DNA from 2 places in the Paenibacillus sp. FSL H8-0537 genome. Region 2 is predicted to be linked to the other one. Evidence: a T-box and tRNA genes for the amino acid it is inferred to sense, from the RefSeq annotation. Region 2 holds a T-box; the other holds one or more tRNA genes.
The links. A T-box is a leader RNA that pairs with one kind of tRNA and senses whether it is charged. The one in region 2 lies ahead of MHB80_RS08495 (valine--tRNA ligase), so its partner is inferred to be a tRNA-Val.
Positions count from the first base shown of each region.

Region 1 (10,072 bases), 1.7 Mb from region 2:
TCTGGAAAAACTCGGCTTCCCGGCCCGCTTCCTCTTCAATTGCACGGTACACATTCGCATGGTACGACAGTCGCAGCGGGAATGGGGACTCCTTTAATAGCGAGGATACTACACGCGCAATAGGTGCTGTCATATCCGAACGCAGTACAAGCGTTGTTCCACGGTTGTTGAGCAGCTTAAACAGCTTTTGGTCAGAGGTAGAGCTTGCTACCCCTACGGTGTCGTAATATTCCATAGTTGGCGTAATGATCTGCTCATAGCCCCAGCCCTGCATACAGGCAAGAGCCGCATGCTCAATTCGGCGCAGCTTTGCAACAGCCTCCGGAAGATAATCTTTAACACCAATCGGTTTCTCAAATACTTTTGGTTTAGACATCTATTTTCACCCACAATTTACTTTAGTATGTTAACGCGTTGCCATATTAGCGATCTGCCAAAATAAAGTACCTAGACGTTATGGTAACATGAAGCTTCTGCTCCGTCAAGATTAGAGCTTTCCCGAAAATTACGATTTATAATGAAGATGCCAAGGTTGAGGAAAGCCGCTACTAATACAATAGGTGCTTCCATGAACATGAATAAAGCTGATGCTCGATAGACCATCAGCTTTATTCATGTTAGAATTAGCAGATTTAGCTGTGATCCTCTGGGCGGCTCCCTTTTCCAATTTCCCGAATTGGGTTCCCGCCAACGAAAGCATGGGCTGGAACATCCTTGTACACGACTGAGCCAGCGGCTACCACCGCATGATCACCAATCGTAACACCCGGCAAAATCGTCGTGTTTGCACCAATCATTACGTTTGCCCCTATTTTTACATCGCCAAGCCGGTATTCGCGAATTAAATACTCATGCGTAAGAATCGTCGTGTTGTATCCGATAATCGTATTATCCCCAACCTCAATCCGTTCCGGGAAAAAAACATCCACCATCACCATCAGCGCGAAAGCGGTATGCTGACCAACCTTCATGCCAAGCACACGGCGATAGATCATATTTTTGACCGGCAAAATCGGACAATAACGGGCCAGCTGAATGAATATGAAATTACGAACCGCCTTGAAGCTGCTGACCGTGCGATAGACCTGCCAGAGCGCATTAGGACCCTCTACCGGATAACGTTCGACATTACGCAATTTATCTCCGCTCCAATCCTGCGAAAGCGTACAGCTCCCGCATATCATCAATGACATACTGAGCGCCAGAATCTCTAAGCAGCTGTGCCCCCTTCATCGACCAGGCTACACCAACGGACAAAGCACCAGCCGCCTCAGCGGATAAAATATCGACGGAGCTGTCGCCCAGCATCAATGTCGTCGCCGGATCTGCACCAAGCGCAGCAATCGCCATGCTGACAGGCTCTGGATGCGGCTTCGGATGTGTGACATCATCAATGGTCACAACCGTGTCGATATAGTCGCTCAAGCCAACATATTTCAAGCCGCGCTCTGTCGTCAGACGCATTTTCGTCGTTACAATGCCGATCTGAATGCCCTGTTCATGCAAATTTTTTATAACCTCTACCACATAGTCGAAAGGCTTCACGTATTCATCGTGCAGACGAAGGTTTACTTCGCGATAAGCCGCTACCAGATGCGTTACATCCTCAAGTCCAGAAAACTGCTGCATTTGCATCGTTAAAGGCTGTCCCATGCTTGGAATAATATGCTCTCTGTTGAAATCCGCCGGAACGACACCTTTCAGCGCATCCAGAAACGAGCGGATAATCAGTTCATTCGTATCAATAATAGTACCATCCAAATCAAACAGCATCGTTTTTATGTTACCTAGCACATCTGTCTCCTCCTAAATCCACTTTAATGCTTCTCTATAAGCCTTTCAAAAAGCTTTACAAAAACATAACGGCTATTGCCTTCGAGAAGGCAATAGCTCGTCTCATCTGAATTTAACTTTTACCTTTATGCTTTTGGAGCATCATCCGTTGCAATAGCCGCATGCTCCACCTTCGTGGAGACGATAGGATCGGAATAATGCTCTTTGGCAGCTCCTGTTTTGCGGCGAATCACGATAAAAGCGATGGCTCCAACAATAAGCAGCAGCGCAAGCAGCTGTGAAATCCTCAGGTTGCCATAAGACGGGTCCAAATAGCCCGGCTGGAACAAAATCGTCATCGGCGACCAAAGAGCGTCCACAAGGTTTACCAGCCACGCTGGGCCATGGAAGGCCAAGCTGTCCGTACGCACCATCTCAATGTAGAAGCGTCCGAGGGAATACCAGATGAAATAGCTGGCTAGCAATTCACCCGCACGCAGGAAGCGTTGACGACGCAATACGCAAAGCAGAATGATACCTACAAGACTCCACAGCGATTCGTACAAAAAGGCCGGGTGATGGAAGACGCCATTCACATTCATTTGATTCACAATAAAGGAAGGCAGGTGAAGCGTATCACGCAGGAAGCTTTCCTCTACGGGACCGCCATATGCCTCCTGGTTCATGAAATTGCCCCAACGGCCAATCATTTGACCGGCAAGCAAGCCTGGCACGCACACATCGGCGAGTCTCAAGAAACTGTAGCCCTTATAACGGAAATAGAAGAATCCGCATAGGAAGGCACCGATCAACGCACCGTAAATGGCTATGCCACCCTCCCAAATTTTAAACACATCGAGCGGGTTCTCCTTATAATCTTCCCATTTGAAGGCAACATAATATATGCGAGCACAGATAACAGCGGATGGAACGCCAAGCAGCAGCATATCCATAAAGAAATCCGGCTTAATGCCAAAGCGTTTGCCCTCTTGTATCGCCAGCAGCAAGCCTACCAGGGCAGCTGTGCCGAGAATAATGCCATACCAACGAACAGTTAGGGGACCCAGCGAAAAAGCAATCGGGTCAATTAGCGATGTAAGCATCTTTTATTAGCTCCTTCATATCAATCGTAATCATCCGCATCTTCGGCAATAGTTTCGGTCAGCTTATTAGTGAACTGCAGCGCAGCGTTATAGCCCATCCGCTTCAGCCTGAAGTTCATAGCCGCAACCTCAATAATAACCGCAAGGTTACGCCCTGGTCTTACAGGAACAGTTACAAGTGGAACATCTGTATCAATGATACGCGTCTTCTCTTCATCTAGACCCAGACGGTCATATTGTTTGTCCTGCTGCCAATTCTCAAGTCTGATGACTAATGCAATCCGCTTCTGTGTACGTACGGCACCCGCGCCGAACAGCGTCATGACATTAATAATGCCTAAGCCGCGAATTTCCAGTAAATGACGGATTAATTCCGGAGCTGTCCCGTGCAGCTGGCTGTCAGACGTTTGTCTGATTTCAACTGCATCATCGGCAACAAGCCGATGTCCGCGCTTTACAAGCTCAAGCGCCGTCTCGCTCTTACCGATGCCGCTGCCGCCCGTTATGAGCATGCCCACCCCGTAGATATCTACCAGAACACCATGAATAGTCGCGGTAGGCGCAAGCTTTTTCTCTAGAAAATCTGTAATCCGGCTGGTCAAAATTGTAGTTGCCACATGACTGCCAAGCACGGGAATTTTCGTTTTATTCGAATAAGCTATCAGCTCATCGGGCGGTTCCAGTCCGCGGGTCAAAATAATACAAGGCGTGTCTGAATGGCACAGACGCTCCATCCGCAGTCTACGCTCCTCTGACGTCAACGTGCTGAGGAACGTAATTTCCGTTTTTCCTAACAGCTGAACTCGCTCACTCGGAAAATAATCAAAATATCCGGCCATTTCAAGCCCAGGACGATAGAGGTCATCAACCGTAATAGCACGCTTTAAGCCTTCTTCACCCGATATGATTTCCAACGAAAAATGCTGCACTAATTCTGATACTTTCACTTTTTTAGGCATAGCATGGCCTCCTTATATCACAACAGCGTATGTAAGCTAATTACCAATGACTTCATCGTATAGGAAAAAAGCGCCGAAAGCAACGTCTTCCCGCTTTCTGACGCTCAAATGAATGATACTCTTCGCCAATTTATCCTCAGTGGAATAACAAAAAGCTGTTGGACGAATCCAACAGCTCTTTTATGAAATCTATAATGGCTTTAGCAATTAGTTTTCGAAAATGTTAAGCTCGGACTCTGTATCGAACAGGTGAACTTTGTTCATGTCCAAAGCAAGTTTAACGGTCAGGCCATCACGCAGAGCGGAACGTCCGTCTACACGTGCGATAACTGTGTCTGTGCCAATACCGTTCAGGTACAGGTACATTTCGTGACCCAGGTTCTCTGCAACTTCGATCGTAGCGCTAACGATCGTGTTAGGCGAAGCTTCCATAAACACAGGCTCTTCATGAAGATCCTCTGGACGAATACCCAAGATTACATCTTTGCCAATGTAGCCTCTGGAACGAAGTGTAGCCGCTTTACCCTCAGGTACAACTACATCTACGCCAGTAGCTTTGAAACGAACAGTACCGCCTTGCTCCGTAACTGCCCCTCTAATGAAGTTCATGGAAGGAGCACCGATGAAGCCAGCAACGAAAATGTTAACGGGGTGGTTATAAAGAACTTCCGGAGAAGCTGTTTGTTGAATAAAGCCATCTTTCATAACAACAATACGATCACCCATCGTCATTGCTTCGATTTGGTCATGCGTTACATAGATTGTTGTTGTTTCAAGACGTTTAGTCAGCTTGGAAATTTCAGCACGCATTTGACCACGAAGCTTCGCATCCAAGTTGGAAAGCGGCTCATCCATCAAGAATACTTGCGGCTCACGAACGATCGCACGACCAAGAGCGACACGTTGACGCTGACCACCGGAAAGAGCTTTCGGTTTACGGTCAAGCAAATGCTCGATATCTAGAATTTTAGCAGCTTCACGAACACGTTTGTCGATGTCTGCTTTTTTGAATTTACGAAGTTTCAAACCAAAAGCCATGTTTTGGTATACGTTCATATGCGGGTAAAGAGCGTAAGATTGGAATACCATCGCGATATCACGATCTTTAGGAGCTACGTCATTGACAAGACGCTCACCAATAAACAATTTACCTTCGGAAATTTCTTCAAGACCTGCGATCATACGAAGAGTTGTCGATTTACCACAGCCGGATGGACCTACAAGCACTAGAAATTCTTTGTCCTTGATATCTAAGTTAACGTCAGTTACCGATGCTTTATCAGTTCCCGGATATTTTTTGTAAATGCCTTCTAAACGTACGCCTGCCATGTGAATTTCCCCCTAAAAGAAATTTTCTTATAAACCTATCTTATCCCACATGCCCTCAGATGACTATGCACAAACTTTACAAAAAAACTAATGTCTTTTCGTAACTTTGTACAATAGCAATATAATTTTGACTAAGACGGCGTCACGAAATTGTCGAACATCAAGCCCCGTCTCCTGTTTTAGCTTGTCCAGACGATATAATAACGTATTGCGGTGGATATAAAGCTTCTTCGCGGTTTCGCTTACATTACAGTCTAATGAGAAGAATGTTTCCAGTGTTGCAAGCATTTCTGCCTCTACGAAAAGCTCTGTACGCTTTAGTGATTGCTCCAAATATCGGGCCCGTTGGCTCTCTGGTATGCTATTCAGCAGACGCTCCAGCTGCAAATTCCACGGAAAATGAATATTGCTGCCAACATGGAATTTTCGTCCCAAATTTATCGTTTCGCGCAGCGCAGCCGTCGTTTCTACAATGCCTTTCGCCGGTCTGATCGGATGCGAGACCGCCAGATGGCATTCACCGATCCACTCACTGGCAAGCATCTCATGCAGCCCCAGACAGATGGAAGCCAAGTTATCCTCCACCGATTCTTCATCGTCGTCATCATACAACTCCGAATCCGCTTCCTTAAGCAGCGATACCGGACCCCAAATGAGCCATTCCTGCTCCCGCAGCGGTATTAATAAAATTTCCTCGGCGAGAAAGGAACGCAGCAGCTTCTCCAACTCCACATACGCCGCTTGCTTGGTATTCGAATATTCCGTTACTAATAAAAAAGGAATCATATCGGCAAACAGTTTGCCGCCCGCGGTCAAGTGATCCGGCATCGATTGCCCCGGCTCGCCTGATTCGAACTGCTCCTGAATCCACTCGCCAATACTGCGGGCTGTTTTCTCGCTTTCCGTCAGCTTGCCGGCCGCCTTATCATGCATTGGCATCGTTTCATTCCAGCGCAGCATAAAGCTCAATAAATCCAGCGTACTCGCCTCAAAGCGGCTGCCCTCTATTTCTAAAACCTCTATTTCATGCTCCACTGCTCGGACGGCCACCCACATTTTATCCTCGCGCTGGACACGTTGTCCTTCCAAGGCGGAGCCGCGTCCTGGCTCCCCTGCCTGCAGGTAGTGATTTTTATCTGCTATATCATTCCATTCGGACATTTGCATTTTAAATAGACGAACTGGACAGTCCAAAATGCGCTCCAGCGGTTTCAACCATTCTGTCGTGCTCATTTTCTGCTATCTCCTATCGCAAGCCTCACGAATGAACGCTTTTTCTCGTCATTGTAACATATTGGGGCAGGTATTTCAGCCCATGACCAACAAAAGAATGATCGACAGCATGGAGAACAACGCAGCAATTAAATATAGAAAGGATACGGTTTGCACCTGGTTCAATCCCCACTTCATCAGCGCATGATGGGTATGCAGCTTGTCCGCATGATGCAGTCCTTTGCCACGGACGAGCCGCCGCAGCATGACGATGGAAGTATCCATAATAGGCAAGCCCAGCGCCAGCAGCGGCACAAGCACTGTAATGAAGGTTGCTTTCTTAAATGCACCGTCCACGGCCACAACAGCGAGCGTATAACCAAGAAACGTAGCTCCTGCATCCCCCATAAAAATTCTGGCCGGATAAAAATTAAACACGAGAAAGCCCAGGCACGCCCCTCCTACAATAGCAGCTAAAATCGCCGTTTCAGCCTGCCCTTTGACCAAGGCAGTAATGAACAGCGTGACCGCCGATAAAACACATACTCCAGATGCCAATCCATCCACCCCATCCATGAAATTAATCATGTTGATAAGTGCGAATATCCAGATCGACGTCCCGAGCCAAGCTACCCAATGCGGGAGAAAAAAGAACAGGCCCGAAGCAGGGTTCGTCACCCCTGTTATTTGAATATGGAACCAGAGCGGGAGCGTGGACACCGCGCCATAAACAAGCACTCTAGGCCAGACAGGAAAATCTCTTCCCTCCGCTTTGGCTTTATCATCTAATAATCCAACGGTGACAAGCACCGCGCCACCAGCTGCAATCGTCCAGCTTAACGATGTCATCCCCTGAAAAGCAATAATCGTAACGGTGCATGCCACATAGATCGCTATCCCTCCAAGCAAGGGAATCGGCTGCCGATGAATTTTTCGCGCATTCGGCCGATCCATAATACCGTATTGCAAAGCGAACCTTCTCACAATGGGAACCATTACACTCACAATAGCCAAACTTATAAAAGCCGCCAACCCATACATCATCATAGACGGACCCCTTTGCATCGCTAATCAGCTTGTTTCCGCCTATTGTTCCCTAATGAGCTAAAAATCATGAACACTTTCCATAAATGTCATTGACGCCGAAAAGATTGGAATGTTAAGATTAAACAAAGTTAACTTATCGGAATAAATATACATACAATAAGGAGCGATTATCATGTCAACGATTGTCATCATTTCGGGCAGCCCGAATCCTGGTTCCCGTTTAACCGGCATTACTCAATATATCGAGCAGCAGCTCATTAGCCAAAATATAACACTCAGCCATATTACTGTCGCTTCTTTGCCAGCGGAAGATCTAATTAACGCCCGTTTCGACAGCCCTGCCATTGTGGAAGCAACAGCATTAGTAGAAGGCGCTGGGGCCGTTATTATTGCAAGTCCAGTCTACAAAGCCTCTTTCACTGGTGTTCTTAAAACATTCCTCGATCTATTGCCCCAAAAAGGTTTAGAAGGAAAAATTATTACGCCCTTTTTCATTGGAGGCTCTCTGGCCCATCTGTTGTCTATTGATTACTCCCTGAAGCCTGTACTTGCTTCCATGGGTGCCAAGCATTTTTCCAGCGGCGTTTATGCGGTAGATTCTCAAATTGCTCGTGTACAATTGGATGGTGGGGCAGCTGGATTCGAGCTAAATGACGAATTAAAGCTTCGTCTCGACGCTTCATTAACTGAACTGCTAGCCGAATTAAAGCTTCGCTCCTAATAAAAAAGCATACAAAAAAGCTCGGTATTAGTGATTACACCAATACCGAGCTTTTAAATTTACATATAAACAAAAAAATTCGCAGATTATTTTCTGCAAATTGGCTTTTTAAAAAATGGTGAGTCATGTAGGATTCGAACCTACGACACCCTGATTAAAAGTCAGGTGCTCTACCAGCTGAGCTAATGACTCTCGATGTAAAAGAAATGGTGGAGGGCGATGGATTCGAACCACCGAACCCGAAGGAACAGATTTACAGTCTGCCGCGTTTAGCCACTTCGCTAGCCCTCCATAAAAATGGTGGCTCGGGACGGAATCGAACCGCCGACACGAGGATTTTCAGTCCTCTGCTCTACCGACTGAGCTACCGAGCCGTATAACGAAAAGAAAATGGCGGAGCTGACGAGATTCGAACTCGCGGTCTCCTGCGTGACAGGCAGGCATGTTAGGCCTCTACACCACAGCTCCATAAATTATTGCTTAAAATTGGTTGCGGGGGCAGGATTTGAACCTGCGGCCTTCGGGTTATGAGCCCGACGAGCTACCGGGCTGCTCCACCCCGCGTCATTGTAAAACATATATGGTGGAGGCTGAGGGGATCGAACCCCCGACCCTCTGCTTGTAAGGCAGATGCTCTCCCAGCTGAGCTAAGCCTCCGAAAATATGGTAGCGGCGAAGGGGATCGAACCCCCGACCTCACGGGTATGAACCGTACGCTCTAGCCAGCTGAGCTACACCGCCACATTTTCCCGATTACTTACATTGCAGACCTCGGGATGTACTGCAATATCAACGTGAATTGCACGTTGAAAACTGGATGCGAAAGCCAAATATTGAAACATTTAGCGTGTTGTTTAGGATAAGCCCTCGACCGATTAGTATTCGTCAGCTGCACGCATTGCTGCGCTTCCACCCCGAACCTATCAACCTCGTCGTCTTCAAGGGGTCTTACTAAATTGGGAAATCTCATCTTGAGGGGGGCTTCGCGCTTAGATGCTTTCAGCGCTTATCCCGTCCGTACTTGGCTACCCAGCGGTGCTCCTGGCGGAACAACTGGTACACCAGCGGTACGTCCATCCCGGTCCTCTCGTACTAAGGACAGCTCCTCTCAAATTTCCTGCGCCCGCGACAGATAGGGACCGAACTGTCTCACGACGTTCTGAACCCAGCTCGCGTACCGCTTTAATGGGCGAACAGCCCAACCCTTGGGACCTACTTCAGCCCCAGGATGCGATGAGCCGACATCGAGGTGCCAAACCTCCCCGTCGATGTGGACTCTTGGGGGAGATAAGCCTGTTATCCCCAGGGTAGCTTTTATCCGTTGAGCGATGGCCCTTCCATTCGGTACCACCGGATCACTAAGCCCGACTTTCGTCCCTGCTCGACTTGTAGGTCTCGCAGTCAAGCTCCCTTATGCCTTTGCACTCTCCGAATGATTTCCAACCATTCTGAGGGAACCTTTGGGCGCCTCCGTTACATTTTAGGAGGCGACCGCCCCAGTCAAACTGTCCACCTGACACGGTCCCCGAACCAGTTTCATGGTCCTAGGTTAGAACTCCGATACGATCAGGGTGGTATCCCAACGTCGCCTTCACACAAGCTGGCGCTCATGCTTCAATGGCTCCCACCTATCCTGTACAGATCGTACCAAAGTTCAATATCAAGTTACAGTAAAGCTCCATGGGGTCTTTCCGTCTTGTCGCGGGTAACCTGCATCTTCACAGGTATTAAAATTTCACCGGATCTCTCGTTGAGACAGCGCCCAAGTCGTTACGCCATTCGTGCGGGTCAGAATTTACCTGACAAGGAATTTCGCTACCTTAGGACCGTTATAGTTACGGCCGCCGTTTACTGGGGCTTCGGTTCACAGCTTCGGATTGCTCCTAACCGCTCCCCTTAACCTTCCAGCACCGGGCAGGCGTCAGCCC
Region 1 is NZ_CP150290.1:297,506-307,577, reverse strand. It holds gene MHB80_RS01365 (ATP phosphoribosyltransferase regulatory subunit) at 1-376, opposite strand, end outside; gene MHB80_RS01360 (acyltransferase) at 633-1,136, opposite strand; gene ppaX (pyrophosphatase PpaX) at 1,138-1,794, opposite strand; gene lgt (prolipoprotein diacylglyceryl transferase) at 1,920-2,876, opposite strand; gene hprK (HPr(Ser) kinase/phosphatase) at 2,897-3,835, opposite strand; gene MHB80_RS01340 (ABC transporter ATP-binding protein) at 4,043-5,164, opposite strand; gene MHB80_RS01335 (helix-turn-helix domain-containing protein) at 5,252-6,397, opposite strand; gene MHB80_RS01330 (MraY family glycosyltransferase) at 6,473-7,423, opposite strand; gene ssuE (NADPH-dependent FMN reductase) at 7,596-8,144, shown strand; tRNA gene MHB80_RS01320 (tRNA-Lys) at 8,261-8,336, opposite strand; tRNA gene MHB80_RS01315 (tRNA-Tyr) at 8,352-8,435, opposite strand; tRNA gene MHB80_RS01310 (tRNA-Phe) at 8,443-8,518, opposite strand; tRNA gene MHB80_RS01305 (tRNA-Asp) at 8,536-8,612, opposite strand; tRNA gene MHB80_RS01300 (tRNA-Met) at 8,632-8,708, opposite strand; tRNA gene MHB80_RS01295 (tRNA-Val) at 8,726-8,801, opposite strand; tRNA gene MHB80_RS01290 (tRNA-Met) at 8,809-8,885, opposite strand; rRNA gene MHB80_RS01285 (23S ribosomal RNA) at 9,000-10,072, opposite strand, start outside.
Region 1: it encodes a tRNA-Val, which carries the amino acid that the T-box ahead of MHB80_RS08495 (valine--tRNA ligase) is inferred to sense. The anticodon was not compared.

Region 2 (10,072 bases):
CCTTATCCGGAGCCAATAAATCAAGACCAGTCTCAAGCTTCGAGGTTCCGCAGAACCGGCGGACAAACTCTTCATTGCGAGTCAGAATTACCGCTTCGGCTTCGCCGCTCGGCTTAATCAACAGCTCGATTTTTTTGCTCATCGGCACGTTTACTTCCGCACGGACATTACGCACGGAACGGATGATATCCATCAGCAGCTCCATTTCCTTCACTGCTTCAGGCGCTTCCAGCGCAGCATCGTACTGCGGCCATTCGGCAAGCGTAATCGTCTCGCCTTCATGCGGCAGATGCTGCCAAATTTCCTCACTGATGTAAGGCATAAACGGATGAATCAGGCGCTGCGTGCGGTCAAGCACATATGCGAGTACCGACTTTGTCGCTTGCTTCGCTTCTTCATCGTTGCCATAGAGGTTAAGCTTCGCAAACTCGATATACCAGTCGCAAAGGTCATCCCAGATGAAATTGTACAGCTGGCGTCCAGTCTCTCCAAACTCGTAGCTGTCCATCAAACGGGTTACTTCGCGAACCGTTTCATTCAGGCGGTGCAAAATCCAGCGATCCGCCGTACCCAGCTTACCGCTTATATCAATGTCGCTCGCTGCGAAGCCTTCCAGATTCATCAGCGCAAAACGCGACGCATTCCAAATTTTATTCGCAAAGTTGCGTGCCTGCTCGACCTTCTCAAAGCGGAAGCGCAAATCCTGCCCCGGTGTGCTGCCTGTCGAAAGCATATAGCGCATCGCATCGGCGCCGTACTGTTCAATGACTTCGAGCGGATTGATGCCGTTGCCAAGCGACTTGGACATTTTGTTGCCGTTCGCATCGCGTACGAGACCGTGAATCAGCACGTCCTTGAACGGCTTTTGCTCCGTAAACTCCAGCGCGGTAAAAATCATCCGGGATACCCAGAAGAAAATAATATCGTAGCCCGTCACCAAAACATTCGTTGGGTAGAAGCGTTTTAAGTCCTCGGTCTGCTCCGGCCAGCCAAGCGTCGAGAACGGCCACAGACCCGAGCTGAACCATGTATCCAAAACATCCTCATCCTGGCGCAGCGCCGTGCCACCACAAGACGAACAGCTCGTTACTTCTTTATGGTCTACATGCATTTCACCACAGGCGTCGCAATACCAGGCCGGAATACGATGTCCCCACCACAGCTGACGGGAAATACACCAGTCGTGTACATTTTCAATCCAGTGCAAATAAATTTTCTCAAAACGATCCGGAACGAATGTTACACCGTCGCTGGATTTTTGCGCTTTAATCGCCTGCTCAGCCAGCGGCTTCATATCAACGAACCATTGCGTCGATAAATACGGCTCAACTACCGCGCCGCTGCGCTCACTGTGGCCCACCTGATGCACGTGATCCTCGATTTGAACGCACACGCCCTGCTCCTGTAAATCCTTCACGAGCTGCTTGCGGCATTCGAAACGATCCAGTCCCGCATAAGGGCCAGCTTCCGCATTCATCTTGCCGGACTCGTCCATAACGATAATTTGCGGCAGATCATGACGAAGGCCTACCTCGAAGTCATTCGGATCATGAGCTGGCGTAATTTTCACAGCCCCGGAGCCAAATTCCTTGTCTACGTATTCGTCGCCAATGATCGGAATTTCGCGTCCAATGAGCGGTAATACGATCATTTGACCAATTAGGTGCTGGTAACGCTCATCTTCAGGATGAACAGCAACCGCGCTATCGCCCAGCATCGTTTCCGGACGCGTTGTCGCAACCGTAATATGCCCTGAGCCGTCCTTCAGCGGATATTGCAAATGGTATAAATGACCGTTCAGCTCTTTATGCTCAACCTCAATATCGGACAAAGCGGTTCTCGCAGCCGGGTCCCAGTTGATGATTTTTTTGCCGCGGTAAATGAGGCCCTTCTTGTACAACTGCACAAATACCTCGCGAACAGCCTTAGACAGCCCCTCGTCAAGCGTGAAGCGTTCGCGCGAATAATCGAGCGACAGCCCCATTTTTGCCCATTGGCCGCGAATCGTCCCCGCGTATTGTTCCTTCCAATCCCATACCTGCTCCAAAAAAGCCTCGCGTCCGAGATCGTAGCGGGATTGTCCTTGCTCGCGCAGCTTCTGCTCCACTTTCGTCTGTGTTGCAATGCCTGCATGGTCCGTTCCCGGCAGCCACAGAGCATCAAAGCCCTGCATCCGCTTAAAGCGAATGAGAATATCCTGCAAGGTGAAATCGAGCGCATGCCCAATGTGCAAAACTCCCGTTACATTCGGCGGGGGAATAACGATCGTATAGGTCTCGGCCTCTGGGCGCTTGCCCGCTTCAAAAAATTTTCCATCCATCCAGAAGTCATACCACTTCATTTCAGCGGCTTTCGGGTCGTAGGTCGTCGGCATCGACGGCGTCGTTTGATTTTCAGACATAAGCTCCATCCTCCACATATCGCATAATGGCATCCATACATAATTTTGAATACAAAAAAACCTTCCGCCCTTATAGCAAAGGACGAAAGGTTAGCTTCCGTGGTACCACCTTTGTTCCGCGCGTCTTGCAGCTGCACGGCACTCAAACAGATAACGGCTGTGGCCGGCTTGAATTAACGAATAGCAATTCGTTTGATTCAAGCAACTCCAGGGCGACTTGTACGAGTAAAATCCTGCGGAACTCTCAGCACTAACGGCTCCGCTCTCTGAAGGCTTGGCTGCGTACTCTTCCCCTTCAACGTCGTTCGTTGACTTTAAGACATATTTATCTAATGATACACTCTTTGTGAGAAAAAGTCAAACAAGGCTGGCACGCTATTCTGGAACTCTTCTCACAATTGCTAGTCCTATTAATCGTTAAACTGCTCCTGCAAACCAAATCCATTTTTCCGCTCAGCATCAGATAAGGAAAGTTCATTATTCCAAAGGGATTTTTGAAGACTTTGCACTTTCAAGCCCAACTCTATATTCCATTCACCTAATGGAACAAATGTATTGTTCGTCAACTGAATAACACCACTATCCTTAATCGGCAGCCTTGCTGTACGACCATTTCTTGTGAATACGATATCTGTTTTGCTGATGCTATAATTCAATTTAAACCCTTCAGAAGTCGCCTTGTACTCAGAGTTATATTTTTTTTATAAGCTTTAGCGACTTCAAATCATAATAAATTTGTACCGCATGCCTGATCCTTTCTTCCTTCCCTGCACTGCTTTGACTTACGGCTGCAAAACTAGTGGATGGTAGTCCTATAATTAAAATAATTGTAATAATAAGCTTGTACATTTTAACCATTTAACCCACCCTATAGTATGTATTTAAATAGAAAAAATATCACTTATTATACCTTTTGAAAAATGAGTTTACAATTAATTCTTAATACATTAACTGATTGAAAGTAATGTAAATGCAAACAACGTTCTTCAGCTGCCTAATATAGGCGCTGAAGAACGTTGTATTTTGATTAGATAAATTAAAGTGAGCTACGGAATATAAAGCAGCTGTCCTTCCTCCACCGTCGACTCATTCAAGCCGTTGTACAGCAAAATCTCCCGCGGGTTCAAGCTGTAGCGCACCGCAATTGAATCAAGCGTCTCATCGCGCTGCACGATGCATACCCGGATTTTACGGAATTCCCGCTCATCGGATTGCTTCAAAAACAAATTGCGCCACTCGATTTCATCGCCTGCGGGCTGCTGCGCCTTCGTCTGCTCCAGCGCATACTCCGCCGCCTCCTGCTCCGCAGCTTGCCGCGCCAATTGCTCGCGCTTGCTCGTTTGCAGCAGCGTCACAAGCCCCACGCCTGATGCAGGGGATACCGCTGCTTCCGGCGCCTTGCTGCCAAATGCTATTCGCATCTCCTGCTTCTCTGGCTCTGCTTGCGGCTCCGCACTTGCTTCCTCCGCCTCCTGCCACTGGCTTAAACGCTCCTGCTCGCTATCCTGCCACGGAGATGCATCGTAGCTGCTCTGCTCTGCCGCCGCCGGGATGTAAGGCTCCTCTGACTGTTGCGGTTGTCCCCCCGGACTCCAGCCAAAGTCCTCCGCTTGCTGATAGGCAGAAGTTCCCTGCTGCCTCTCCTGCGCGATGCCATGACCCAGCCCAGTTACGGCTGGCTGCTGCGCATAAGCAGGCGGCGAACTAAAATTTGCGTTAAAGCTCGGCTGCGACCCAGAATGCTCCTGCTCCTGAAACCACTCGGCTGCCGACCAGCCTGCATCACGCGGCGAAGGCGAAATCGTAACCCCAGCCTCCGGCCCTTCTGCTTCCTCGCGTTCATCTGCCTCTTCATACACCCGCTCATTATAAGCATTGTAAGCTTCAATCTCGGAATCAGACTCATCGAAAGCTGGAGCCCCATTAAACGCCTGAGCTTCTTCCTGCTCTACCCTGATAGGCAATTGCCCTTCCTGCCTTGCAAAATAAGGCTCTGCTTGCGGTCCCAAAGCAGCCTGGGCAGCCTCAGCAGCAGCAAAGGGTTCGCCACCACTCCGCCGAAGCTCCTCTTCGAGCGAAGCCTGACTCGTATCTACACGATCATGGACGACGGTGAATGGCTCCTCGCGCCACGCTTCCTCCGGCTCCTGCTGCGGCTCCACGAGAATACCGCGAAGCGACAACACTCCGGTAATGTTAAGCGTTCTCGATGATAGCAAATCGACGTCGAAATTATCAATTTCCACCGTCACATCGTCCAGCCGTGAAATCCGGTTGAGCGGCATTGTAATTTCGACGGGGATGAAATGCTCCAGTGCCTGAAGCGGGGCGGCTTCATTCGTACTGCGATATACTCCGCTTAGCAGCAGCTGGCCTTTTAATACTGCGTGCTCCCCCTGCTCAACAACCTGAATGCGAGGCACAAGCTCAATTTCTTCCAGCTCATCGATATCGGCAACTTCATCCGACAGATGCACGCGTTCATACACGTCAAAGCGCAAGCCTTTCGTTTGATCCGTCACGCTCAAGTCCTCCCTCCCTATACTGACCCATTTAGACAATGCTTGGGCTAAAAATGCTACTCTCACTAATTATCTATATGGGCTAATGGGGGAGAGCATGACTATCTTTTGCAGCAGCTACAATTTAGCTCGCAATTCAGCAAGCCAATCGGGCTCCGGGGCTGCAACTTCCACAGGCAAATCCGTCCACGGATGGGCAAAAAGAAGTCGCTCGCCATGCAGCGCCTGCGTCTTCAGCAGCTGCACAGAGCCTCCATAAAGCGCATCGCCAAGCAGCGGGTGGCCCAAGTGGCTCATATGGACGCGAATTTGATGCGTTCGTCCCGTCTCCAGCTGCAAATGGACAAGCGTAGCCGCTGCATAGTTTTCGGCCGCTTCATAGTGGGTTACAGCGGAATCGCCGCCCGGCGCAACACGCCGTCTGGAGCGATGATGGCGGTCCTTGCCAATCGGAGCATCAACGGTGCCCGCGGCCGGGCGCAGCCGCCCTTGAACAAACGCAATATAGCGGCGGTCGATCGCCTTGCGGCGCATCGCTTCGTCCAGCTTCCACTGGGCGAAATCATTTTTGGAATAAAGCACGGGACCCGATGTATCATCATCGAGACGGTGGATGTGGCGGACAGGCAGCGGATCTCCCTGCAGCAGCATATGGCGCGCCGCCGCTTCATCCAGCGTTCCCGCCTGATTGGCGCCTGTGCCATGCACAGCCATACCTGCCTCCTTATAAAGCACGAGACAAAAGTCATCCTCGAAAAGAACAACAGGACGGGCACTGCCTTGCGACAGCTTCGCTTGACGATACAATGGATCGCTAAGCAGATCGGCCGCGGGAAACGCGAGCAACCGAATATGCTGCCCATCAAAACGGATGCCACCGATGGAGAACAGCCGATTAATCCATTTTTCTGGAAAAAGAGAACGGGCCAGCAGCCACTGCCGCACTTGATGCGGATGACTGCCGGCCTCTAATGTTCCGGTGCGTTCTCCAGGTTTCCCGTCGTTATTTGGTGCAGACCATGAGCCTTCTGACAGCTCCTGCCAATCCAGCTCAAGCCACTCCCCCGCCCGCTTATAGTGAAGCATTGGCATGGAATGAAACCTCCTATTTTCGAATGCAATCGCCTAGATGGCTGCTTGCTAGAACTACAATCTGCTCAAAGCAGCCGCGTTGGCAGCAATCGTTGCATCAATATCTTCATCGGTATGGACAGCCGATACGAACATGCCTTCAAACTGCGATGGAGCGACGCTCACCCCAAGCTCCAGCATAGCGGCAAAATACGCCTTGAAGCGCTCTAAATCTGCTGTTTTGGCTGTATCATAATTGATGACATGCGTTTCGGTGAAAAACGGGCATACCATCGAGCCGACACGATTGATCGTCGAAGCAATACCAGCCGCCTTCGCATTCGCTTCGAAGCCGCGCTGTAAGCGGACCGCTTGGCGCTCAAGCAGCTCATATGTCTCTGGCGTCAGCAGCTTGAGCGTCGTATAACCAGCAGCCATCGCCAGCGGATTGCCTGACAGCGTGCCCGCCTGATAAATCGGACCACTCGGCGCCATAAGCTCCATCAGATCGCGTCTGCCGCCATAAGCGCCGACCGGCAATCCGCCCCCGATCACCTTGCCAAAGCATGTGATATCTGGCTTAATGCCATACAAACCTTGCGCACTGCTGTAGTGAACGCGGAAACCGGTCATTACTTCATCAAAAATAAGCAGGCTGCCGTATTGCTCCGTTATATCGCGCAGGCCTTGCAGAAATCCCGGAAGCGGCGGGACTACGCCCATGTTGCCGGCAATCGGCTCGACGATGACGCAGGCAATTTCCTCGCCGTATTTTTCAAATACGAGCTTCATCGACTCGATATCATTGTATGGCACGGTAATCGTCTGCGAGGCAATGCTTTCTGGAACGCCAGGACTATCGGGCAAGCCAAGCGTCGCCACACCGGAACCCGCTTTAATGAGCAAGCTGTCGGCATGACCGTGATAAGAGCCTTCAAATTTGACGATTTTGCTGCGCTTCGTAAACCCGCGTGCGAGACGCAAAGCGCTCATCGTCGCTTCTGTGCCAGAATTGACCATTCGGACCACCTCAACCGAAGGCACGCGCTCGCACACCAGCTCCGCCATAAGCGTCTCCAGTTCTGTTGGCGCTCCAAAGCTGGTGCCTTTTTCTGCGGTACGCTTGATCGCTTCAACGACTTCAGGATGCGCATGACCCATAATGAGCGGTCCCCATGAAGCGACATAATCGATATAGCTGTTGCCGTCGATATCAAATACGCGGCTGCCTTGACCGCGCTCCATATAAACCGGGTTCAATCCTACGGATTTAAAAGCGCGAACCGGACTGTTCACACCGCCAGGAATGACTTGCTTGGCCCTTGCGAATGCCTCGCGTGAGCGTGTATCACTTCTGCCTGTAGATGAATGATTCATCGACTATTCAGCCCCTTTCAACCAACGTGCCGCATCCTTCGCATGGTACGTAATCAAAATGTCCGCACCCGCGCGCTTCATTCCGGTCAGCGTCTCCAATACGACGGCGCGCTCGTCAATCCATCCATTTGCCGCTGCCGCTTTTACCATCGCATATTCGCCGCTCACATTGTACGCCGCCACCGGCAGGTCAAAATGCTCCTTCAGCAGGCGAATAACGTCCATATATGCAAGCGCTGGCTTAACCATCAGCATATCCGCGCCTTCAATGACGTCGGACTCCGCTTCCCGCAGCGCCTCGCGCGCATTGGCAGGGTCCATCTGATACGTCTTGCGGTCGCCGAATTGCGGTGTTGAATGCGCCGCTTCACGGAACGGACCATAAAAAGCAGAAGCATACTTGACCGAGTAAGACAAAATCGGAATATGTGTAAAGCCCGCTTCGTCTAAACCTTCGCGAATAGCGCCCACGAAGCCGTCCATCATGTTGGATGGAGCGATCATATCCGCGCCTGCCTCAGCTTGGGAAACTGCTGTACGAACGAGCTGTGTCAGCGAAGCATCATTATCAACCTCTGCGTTGCCTGTACGCTCATGTACATGGATTAGGCCACAATGACCGTGATCTGTAAATTGACAAAGGCAAGTATCCGCTATAACGAGAAGCTCTGGCACCCAGCCCTTTACCGCACGGATTGCCTCTTGCACAATACCATCAGGAGCAAATGCGGAGGTGCCTTCGCTATCTTTGTCAGCAGGAACGCCAAACAGCATAACGGATGGAATACCCAGAGCCGCAACTTCTCTGATTTCCTCTTCCAAGCGGTCCAATGAAAAATGATAAACGCCCGGCATCGATGTAATTTCTTCCTTCACGTTCGTGCCCACCGTTACAAATATAGGATAAATAAAATCATTAGCAGAAAGCGCCGTTTCCCTCACCATGCTGCGAAGAGCGGCGGATTGCCGCAATCTCCGATGTCTTACGACAGGAAATGCCATCTTCCATTCCTCCTCCAACTGTTTTGTGAGGCTTGTGTCGCGCCAATTACGGCTAGCATTTGCCTCATTTGTTAGCTACACCAAGTATTTGCCCATCTATACAAGCGTAAACAGCTGTCTTTGTACTCGGCGGCAATGCTACCGTTTCGAGGATGAAATACAAGCTGATCTTAAGTGTGAAACTTATAAATGCTTATATTTAGAAAAATAATGCCTTATGCCCGTTCCGCGCTGCGGTACTTAATCATCGCATCGATTAGCGAAGGTATCGTCGCCTGCTCGGCCTCAGCGGCTACACGCAAGCCCGCTTCTTTCATGGTAGCTGATGTCAGCGGTCCAATGCTGATCGCCGGAATGTCCAAAATCGCCTGCACAGGATCGCTAATGCCGCTGCGGCGCAGCTTCTCCAGCAGGTTCGTCACCGTCGAAGAGCTGGTGAACGTAATCATGTGAATCTGCTTCTCGTCGATCCATTCCAGCACCTGATCATCCTGCGTATCGGCAAGCACGGTTTCGTATACGTCAATTTCCGTTGGCAGCAGTCCCTTGGCTGCCAATTCGCGCGGCAGCACCTCGCGCGCCAAATCACCGCGCGGCAGCAGTACCCGCTCGCCAGCTTGCAGTTCTCCTGCAAGCTGCTCCAGCAGCCCTTCAGCCTGAAACTTTGCCGGCAGCAGCTCGACAGTCAGCCCGCGATTTTCCAGCGCTTCGGCTGTCTTTGGGCCAACGGCGGCGATTCTCGCCTTATGGAAGCGCCGGATATCGATGCCGAATCGCCGCAGCCAACGATAGAAATAGTCCACGCCATTTACGCTCGTGAACATCAGCCAGCCATATTGCTCCGCTTCCGAAAGCGCAGCACGCAGTGTAGCGACCGCTGCGGCCTCCTGAGGCTCGCGGATATCAATGACAGGATATTCGCATGGTTCGCCGCCCAGCTCATCTACAAGGTCAGCCAGCTCGCTTGCCTGTGCTCTCGCTCTCGTTACCAGCACGCGCGTGCCAAACAGCGGCTTGCTTTCGTACCACTGCAATTGCTCGCGCTGCAGCACGACATCGCCAACGACAATGACAGCCGGCGGCTGAAAATGAGCCTCCCGCACAATTTGCTCGATCGTAGCAAGCGTGCCGACAACCGTCTGCTGCTCGACTCTCGTTCCCCAGCGCACAAGAGCAACAGGCGTCGTGCCAGGCTTGCCATGTTTCATGAGCTGATCAGCAATATAGCCAATCTTCGCTACGCCCATCAGGAAAATAAGCGTTCCTGTAGCATTCGTTACCTTGTCCCAATATATCGAGCGATCCAGCTTATCGGGGCTTTCATGTCCCGTTATGATCGAGAGCGAGGAGGCAAAATCGCGATGCGTTACCGGAATGCCAGCGTAGGCAGGGACAGCAATCGCAGAAGTAATACCCGGCACGATTTCAAAGCTTATGCCGTTTTCCTTAAGCAGTCCCGCTTCCTCGCCTACGCGGCCAAAAATCGTCGGATCGCCGCCCTTAAGCCGCGTCACTACCTTGCCTTGCAAAGCAAGGTCCACAAGCAGCTGGTTAATTTCCTCCTGCTTCATCGTGTGGCGATCGGGAAGCTTGCCTACGTATACTTTCTCGGCGCCCGGCTTCATATGTGCAAGCAGCCTTGGGCTTGCCAAGCGGTCATAGACGACAACATCGCTTTTCTTCAAATATTCCAAGCCGC
Region 2 is NZ_CP150290.1:2,015,150-2,025,221, reverse strand. It holds gene MHB80_RS08495 (valine--tRNA ligase) at 1-2,401, opposite strand, end outside; T-box leader at 2,477-2,709, opposite strand; gene MHB80_RS08490 (hypothetical protein) at 2,812-3,057, opposite strand; gene MHB80_RS08485 (LysM peptidoglycan-binding domain-containing protein) at 3,448-4,923, opposite strand; gene MHB80_RS08480 (RluA family pseudouridine synthase) at 5,041-6,015, opposite strand; gene hemL (glutamate-1-semialdehyde 2,1-aminomutase) at 6,070-7,371, opposite strand; gene hemB (porphobilinogen synthase) at 7,375-8,373, opposite strand; gene cobA (uroporphyrinogen-III C-methyltransferase) at 8,589-10,072, opposite strand, start outside.